2 linked regions of the Neobacillus sp. PS2-9 genome follow. The protein of the gene in region 1 interacts with the protein of each later gene in a pairwise test. Links are inferred from orthologs where the notes say so. Each region holds a gene or a part of one and is shown in the gene's direction. Other genes may lie near its edges.

Evidence for each region. Proteins that work in one complex are often made in the same cells at the same time.
Region 2: the proteins of dnaE (region 1) and rplL interact in binary tests that used the Escherichia coli proteins (3 or more experiments, as listed by UniProt). The link is inferred for Neobacillus sp. PS2-9 from one-to-one orthologs.

What each region holds. Positions count from the first base shown.
Region 1 is NZ_CP133269.1:1,387,645-1,392,979, forward strand. Bases 806-4,740 are described here. They hold dnaE (DNA polymerase III subunit alpha), read left to right. Parts: upstream 806-1,177; coding sequence 1,178-4,540; downstream 4,541-4,740. Other genes in these bases: RCG25_RS06840 (sporulation membrane protein YtrH), read right to left, coding at 806-1,007; RCG25_RS06850 (NADP-dependent malic enzyme), read left to right, coding at 4,663-4,740. Outside these bases: RCG25_RS06830 (DHH family phosphoesterase), read left to right, coding at 1-134; sporulation membrane protein YtrI, read right to left, coding at 172-672; more of RCG25_RS06840, read right to left, coding at 669-805; more of RCG25_RS06850, read left to right, coding at 4,741-5,335. UniProt on the Escherichia coli protein: DNA polymerase III is a complex, multichain enzyme responsible for most of the replicative synthesis in bacteria. This DNA polymerase also exhibits 3' to 5' exonuclease activity. The alpha chain is the DNA polymerase catalytic subunit.
Region 2 is NZ_CP133269.1:5,107,270-5,110,252, reverse strand. It holds rplL (50S ribosomal protein L7/L12), read left to right. Parts: upstream 1-1,302; coding sequence 1,303-1,665; downstream 1,666-2,983. Other genes in the region: rpoB (DNA-directed RNA polymerase subunit beta), read left to right, coding at 2,648-2,983; RCG25_RS25570 (class I SAM-dependent methyltransferase), read left to right, coding at 1,792-2,391; rplJ (50S ribosomal protein L10), read left to right, coding at 746-1,246; rplA (50S ribosomal protein L1), read left to right, coding at 1-511. UniProt on the Escherichia coli protein: The binding site for several of the GTPase factors involved in protein synthesis (IF-2, EF-Tu, EF-G and RF3). Is thus essential for accurate translation.

The sequences.
Region 1 (5,335 bases):
TCATAAATGGTGTTGCTAGAAAGTTTAAAGGTGGAGGCCATCCACTTGCATCAGGCGCTTCCATATATTCTTGGGATGAAGTAGATCAAGTCTTAAAAGAACTAGATGAGGTATGCCGGAATTATACAAAATAGAAAAAAAACGGCCCCAATGTGTGCGGGGCCGCTTTTCTTACTCAAATTGTATCTCAAGTTGTATGGATAGGTTAGTGTAGACTACCATTTCTTTTACTTTAAGTTTGTATCGTTTATCATTTATTTTAATCAGTTTATTTTCAATTATTTTTTTCAGGAGATCCTTACTTTTATAGACGGTATCTAAATCCTTTGCGAGCATCATACTGATATCATCTTTGACGGAGTCTTCTGTCTCGGAAACACTGAGTAAATCTAGCTTATATTTTTCCCAGTTTGTAATCTTTATATTTATTTTTTGGACAGTTAGCTGTTCGATATTCCGCTTATTCATTTCCTTATATTCTTCCTGCCAAATTTTTTTTTCTTCGTTTAGGTCTATAATCTTTTGTTGTTGTATCCTTAATAATTCTGTGTTTTCTTCCTGCCATACCCCGTAAATATATAAAAAGATACACCAGCTTATTGCACCGCCTACTGCGGCACCTGCAAAAAAACGCTGCCAGGAGGGTCTTCGATAATAGGGTGGAATCCTCATGATGAAATATGCTCCTGTGTTAACCAATTGATAATTAGGGCACCTGTTTGCGCGCCGCCTAATGCGGAGAGAATTAATAAAAATTGTTTAAAAATATCTTTAGTATCTGCATTAAACAAACCTCTTTCGAAGGTATATACCGTATCGAATGTACCTCCTATTGCTGCTACGATTGCCCAAATTCTGAGTGCTGCAGATAAGCGATAGACGGTTGTTAGTGGAGGTTGGCCCGTTAAAAAAGAAGCAATACCGCCAATGAGCGACCCCCCAAGTACAACTCCTAAAGCAATAAAGTAGCTTTCAATAAATGTAGGAAAAAATCCAATTTCTTTCATCCCTTCAACCGCCTCTTTACATAATAAAGACCTATATATCATTTATATGGACAAGTATGTGCATTTATGTTTTTTGATTACCTTAAGGATAACAATGAGAACATATTTTCTTTTTTTGAGATTAAGTTTTATAATAATTAATAGATTAAGTTAAGGAACGGTGTAGTATTATGTCTTTTATTCACCTTCATGTATATAGTGCCTATAGTTTGTTGACGAGTACAGCGTCTGTCCCAGAGTTAATTAACACTGCACATAAAAAAGGGTTTACTGCGCTTGCTTTAACCGATCGAAATGTGATGTACGGTGCTATTGAGTTTTATAAAATGTGTAAGAAGAAAAATGTAAAACCAATAATGGGGTTAACTGTAGATGTGGAAAGTGAAATCACAACGAACGAATCCTATCCTCTCGTTTTACTTGCAGAAAATGATATAGGCTTTAAAAATCTCTTGAAAATATCCAGTGCTGTTCAAACAAAATCCAATCAAGGAATCCCGCTAAAATGGCTAAAACATTATGCGGAAGGAATTATTGCCTTAACACCTGGAACAGAGGGTGAAATTGAACAATCAATCATTAATGGCAATGTTGAATCGGCTAGGAATCTAACTAAAAAATTGGCTGGCATTTTCGGTAACGGAAACTTTTTTCTCTCCATCCAGAATCATGAGTTAGAGCAAGAAGCTGTAGTTAACAACCAATTGAGACAAATAAGTAACGAGTTAAATGTTCCGCTTGTTGCGACCAATCAAGTACATTACTTAGAAAAAGAGGATATGTTTGCCCATGAATGCCTGTTAGCTATTAAAAACGGAGATAAGCTACAAGACGATCATCGGGATAAATTAGATGGTGACCAATATTATTTGAAAACGGCAGCGGAAATGGTAAATACCTTTTCTGAAATACCTGAAGTTTTGGAGAATACACTGCACATTGCCAATCGGTGTAATGTAAACATTGAACTAAACAAAACCTACCTACCTTCATTTCCAACTGAAAACAATCTGCCAGCAGATGAATATTTAGAAATGTTATGTAAGAAAGGATTAAGTGAGCGGTTCTCTTCACCTGAAAAGGGTTATTTTGAACGGCTATCCTATGAACTTTCCGTTATTAAACGGATGAATTTTAGCAATTACTTTTTAATTGTTTGGGATTTTATGAGGTATGCACGGGAAAATAGAATTTTAACAGGCCCGGGAAGGGGCTCAGCTGCTGGTTCACTTGTTGCATATGTTTTGTACATTACCGATGTTGATCCCATCGAACATCAGCTTCTTTTTGAACGGTTCTTAAACCCTGAACGAATTTCCATGCCTGATATTGATATCGATTTTCCTGATCATCGTCGTGATGAAGTCATTGAATATGTTGCCGAGAAATATGGAAAGCTGCATGTTGCTCAGATTGTTACCTTTGGAACGCTCGCTGCAAAAGCGGCGCTGCGAGATGTAGGCAGGGTTTTTGGATTGAATTCGAAAGAATTAGAGCAGTTATCCAGATTTATTCCATCCCGATTAGGAGTAGACTTAAAATCTGCCTATAAAGAATCTGAACCATTTAGAAGGTTTATTAACGAAAGCCCAATGAACCAAAGGCTCTTTCATGTTGCTGTGAAGCTTGAGGGGCTTCCTCGCCACACATCCACACATGCGGCAGGTGTGGTCATTAGCGAGAAACCGCTAATAGATTTGATTCCTATTCAACAAGGATCATCTGATGTTTATTTAACACAATACTCAATGGAATACCTTGAGGAAATCGGCCTGCTTAAGATGGACTTTCTAGGTTTACGAAATTTAACTTTAATTGAATCAATTTTGTCTTCTATCTATCGGAGCACCAAACGAAGAATCAATATAGGTTCCATACCGCTACATGACCCCGAGACCTTTCAATTATTAGCAAGGGGTGAGACAACTGGAATTTTCCAACTAGAATCAGAAGGGATGAGGAAGGTATTAACTCGTCTAAAGCCTTCCAGGTTTGAAGATATTGTTGCGGTTAATGCATTATACCGCCCTGGTCCAATGGAAAATATCCCACTATTTATTGAACGTAAACATGGCGATAAAACCGTAGAATATCCCCATCCAAATTTGAAGCCGATCCTTGAGAATACGTATGGTGTCATTGTGTACCAAGAACAAATCATGCAGATTGCCTCCATAATGGCGGGATTCTCGCTAGGAGAAGCAGATCTTTTAAGAAGAGCAGTTGGGAAAAAGCAAAAAGAGGTCCTAGACGAAGAGAGAAATCATTTTGTTCAAGGAGCACTTCAAAAGGGATATAATCAGTCCCTAGCCAATGAGATATACGATTTGATTGTTCGCTTTGCCAATTATGGATTTAACAGAAGCCATGCGGTTGCCTACAGTATGATTGCCTACCAGTTAGCCTATTTAAAAGCAAACTATCCATTGTTTTTTATGGCAGGACTGCTTACTTCTGCTATTGGTAATGAATCAAAAATAGCCCAATACTTTATGGAGACAAAACAAAAAGAAATGACCATTCTGCCTCCCTCCATTAATAATAGCGTATTCTCCTTCCAAGTAGAAAAAGAGGGAATTCGTTATAGTCTGGCAGCTATTAAAGGTGTAGGAGCTGCCGCCTTAAAGGAAATCTTTCAAGCCAGGAAGCAGAAAAAATTTGATGACCTTTTTGATTTTTGTATACGAGTTTCTTTAAAAGTCATTAATCGAAAAACACTAGAATATCTTGTTCACTCAGGCTGTTTTGATGAGTTTGGTGAGGACCGTGCAGTTCTTCTCGCTAGTTTAGATGTAGCAATTGAACATGCGCAAATTTTTAAACCTGATGATTCAAGCCAATTTGACTTATTTGAAGATGAGTTCATGCTTAAGCCAAAATATGTTCAAGTTGATTCTATTGATCTGGAGCACAAATTGGCCTTTGAGAAAGAGGCACTTGGCTTTTACCTTTCTGATCATCCTATCTCGCTTTATGAAAAAGAGCTTAAGCGACGAGGAGCCACGGTCCTATTTCAGTTAAGAAATGATGATAAAAGGGTTTCATCTGGCGTGTATATTTCAGCAATGAAGGCGATTCGGACGAAAAAAGGAGATTCGATGGCCTTTTTAACTGTTAGTGATGGAAGCGGTGAAATGGAAGCCGTTGTTTTCCCAAATGTATATAAAAAGTACCAAGCTTTTTTAGGACAAGGGAATTTTGTATTAATTGAAGGAAAGATGGAGGAACGAGAAGGAAAGTTGCAATTTATTATTCAACAAGTGTTTGATTTAGATCAATGGCTACAAACACAGTCGCTAAAACAGCCAATATTATATTTGAAAATTTCTGCAGAATTACAAGATGAGAACATTCTAAATAAAATAAAACTGCTTTTGACGGAATACAAAGGGGGAGATTCCGTTATTTTACATGATGAAACGACTCGTAAAACCGTTAAATTAGGTGCAGAAAATCAGGTTCAGCCAACCCCGGAATTACAGCAAAAATTAAGAATGATTCTTGGGGAAAAAAATGTAGTACTGAGAGATTAATCTTTACAACTATGGCAGATATGTTATAGTGATAATGAGACGAGTGTGGTCTGACCACTATTGTTGGACTTAAATTTAGCAAAGTTATTATTCTATTGTAATCATTTAAGGGGTGACATATCTTGACTTTACGTGAAGAAGCATTGCATATGCATCGAATTAATAAAGGAAAATTAGAGTCGAAGTCCAAAGTTCCTGTTCGGAATGCTCATGATTTAAGTTTAGCTTATTCTCCAGGTGTGGCAGAGCCATGTAAAGATATTTATGAAAAACCAGAGATGGTTTACGAATATACCATGAAAGGAAACATGGTTGCTGTTGTTTCCGATGGTACTGCAGTGTTAGGTCTTGGAAATATTGGACCTGAAGCAGCCCTGCCTGTAATGGAAGGGAAAGCAGTATTATTTAAAAGCTTTGCTGGTGTAGATGCCTTTCCAATCTGTTTAAATACAACGGATGTGGATAAGATTGTTGAAACGGTTAAGCTGCTTGAACCGACCTTTGGGGGCGTAAATCTTGAAGATATCGCTGCTCCAAATTGTTTTGTTATTGAAGAAAGACTAAAAAAAGAAGCCAATATTCCTATTTTCCATGATGATCAGCATGGTACTGCCATTGTTACTGTGGCTGGCCTCGTTAATGCACTAAAATTAGTTGGCAAGAAGATGACTGAAATTAAAGTAGTCGCAAACGGTGCTGGTGCTGCAGGGATTGCGATTATTAAATTATTATATAGCTATGGTGTAAGAGACATTATCATGTGTGATACAAAGGGAGCCATTTACGAAGGACGCC
Region 2 (2,983 bases), 3.7 Mb from region 1 along the record:
TGTGCTTCCAAACGGAACTGGTAAAACTCAACGCGTTTTAGTATTCGCGAAGGGTGAGAAAGTGAAAGAAGCAGAAGCAGCTGGTGCTGATTATGTAGGTGATTCTGAATACATCAACAAAATCCAACAAGGTTGGTTTGAATTTGATGTAATCGTAGCAACTCCTGACATGATGGGTGAAGTTGGTAAACTAGGACGTGTATTAGGACCTAAAGGCTTAATGCCAAACCCTAAAACAGGTACAGTTACATTTGATGTAACAAGAGCGATCAACGAAATCAAAGCAGGTAAAGTTGAATACCGTGTTGACAAGTCTGGTAACATTCATGTACCAATCGGTAAAGCATCTTTCGAAAACGAAAAGCTTGTTGAAAACTTCCAAACTGTGTTTGAAACATTGCTTAAAGTTAAGCCATCTGCTGCAAAAGGAACTTATATGAAGAACGTTACTGTTGCTTCAACTATGGGACCTGGCGTGAAGGTAGATCCTTCTTCAGTTACAGCTAAGTAATTTTTACCAATTGACATTCTGAAATGCATTTTATATAATGTATTTTGTTGTTTAATATAATAAACATTTGTACTGTAGACAGCAGGGGCATTATAGCTTAATAACCTGCCGAGGTAATGCGATAGAATTAGCTGAGAACTTTCGGCTGTTGTATGCTGCCTCCATGTCTTATGATTGATATGGAGGCTTTTACTTGCCTGGTATAAATGTAGACAATCTACAGGAGGTGTAAAGATGAGCAGTGCAATCGAAGTAAAAAAACAAATAGTTGACGAAATTACTGATAAGTTAAAAGCAAGTGTATCAACTGTCGTTGTTGATTATCGTGGTCTTTCAGTTTCTGAAGTAACTGAACTTCGTAAACAACTTCGCGAAGCAGGCGTTGAATTTAAAGTTTACAAGAATTCAATGGTACGCCGTGCTGCTGATGCTGCTGAGCTTTCTAGCTTAAATGATGCATTAACAGGTCCTAACGCAATCGCGTTCAGTACTGAAGATGTAGTAGCGCCAGCTAAAATCTTGAATGACTTTGCTAAAAAGCACGAAGCGCTTGAACTTAAAGCGGGTGTAATTGAAGGAAACGTCGCATCAGCTGAAGAAATTAAAGCTCTTGCTGACCTACCATCACGCGAAGGCTTGCTTTCTATGCTACTCAGCGTACTACAAGCTCCAATTCGCAATCTTGCTCTTGCTACAAAAGCAGTTGCAGATCAAAAAGAAGAACAAGGCGCGTAAGTTAATCTGAAGCCTAACAAATAAAATGTAACCAATACTAAGGAGGAAATTTAATCATGACTAAAGAACAAATCATTGAAGCAGTTAAATCTATGACTGTTTTAGAACTTAACGATCTTGTAAAAGCAATCGAAGAAGAATTTGGCGTAACTGCTGCTGCTCCTGTAGCAATGGTTGGCGGCGCTGGTGCTGCTGCTGTTGAAGAGCAAACTGAATTTGATGTAATCCTTGCTAGCGCTGGAGATCAAAAAATCAAAGTTATCAAGGTTGTTCGTGAAATCACAGGCCTTGGTCTTAAAGAAGCAAAAGATCTTGTTGACAACACTCCAAAAGCAATCAAAGAAGGCGTGTCTAAAGAAGATGCTGAAGCAATCAAAGCTAAGCTTGATGAAGTTGGAGCTAACGTTGAAGTTAAGTAATAACCATATAGAAAAGCTCGCTGTATAAGCGGGCTTTTTTTGGCTATTTTAAGAACGGAAGTGCTTGAATAGTTAAAAGGAATTCCTCGTTTTTCTTCATTATATACTCCTCGGGAGGTGAGCTTTATGTCTGAACACTACTATTCTCGTACCCAGAAGGTTGAAAGTGATCCGAAATTTTGGGATTTTATGTTAAAAAATAACCTCTTCCGTTTTAAGACGGATAACGGTGTTTTTTCAAAAAGAGAAGTAGATTTTGGCTCACGTTTATTGATTGAGTCTTTTGAAATGCCTCAGACAGAAGGATTCGTTCTGGATGTAGGTTGCGGCTACGGCCCTATCGGTTTGTCTATTGCGAAACAGTATCATGATCGTGTGGTTCATATGGTAGATGTGAATGAACGGGCGATTCAACTGTCAAAAGAAAATGCAGCATTAAACAAGATTGAAAATGTTAAAGTGTATGAAAGTGACAGGCTAATAAATGTAAATGAAATGAATTTCGCTGCAATCCTAACCAATCCGCCTATAAGAGCGGGAAAACAGACAGTGCATGATATTTTTGAACAAAGCTACAATCATCTTGTTTCGAATGGTGAGCTGTGGGTAGTAATTCAAAAGAAGCAAGGTGCACCATCTGCCATTGAAAAATTAAAGACACTATTTTCCGAAGTAGAGACTATTGACAAATCCAAGGGTTATTTTATTGTTAAAGCGATAAAGTAGTTGACTTGGAATTTCCGTTGTGGTAGCATTATAAAATGCCATCATAATAATTTCCGAATTATTCCTTAAAATACTGAAGTTTATGGTATAAAAAATGGATAAGAAGGAAATGATGACAAAATAATAGTCAAAATGTGAAAATGTGGTTTTTGAGTAAAAAACCCTTTTTCTTTTTGTCTAATGAGAAGGGTTATTTTTCCTTCCGGTAGACGTTAATAGATTTATTAAAAAACGCTTGATTTGAGGGGTGAATCAGTTGACAGGTCAACTAGTTCAGTATGGACGACACCGCCAACGAAGAAGTTACGCACGAATCAGTGAAGTTTTAGAATTACCAAATCTTATTGAAATCCAAACCTCTTCATATCAATGGTTTCTGGATGAGGGATTGCGTGAAATGTTTCAAGATATTTCACCGATTGAAGACTTTACTGGTAACCTATCACTGGAATTTATTGATTACAGCCTTGGCGATCCAAAGTATTCTGTAGAAGAATCAAAAGAACGGGACGTTACATATTCTGCTCCATTACGTGTAAAAGTACGTCTTGTAAACAAAGAAACAGGCGAAGTAAAAGATCAAGATGTATTC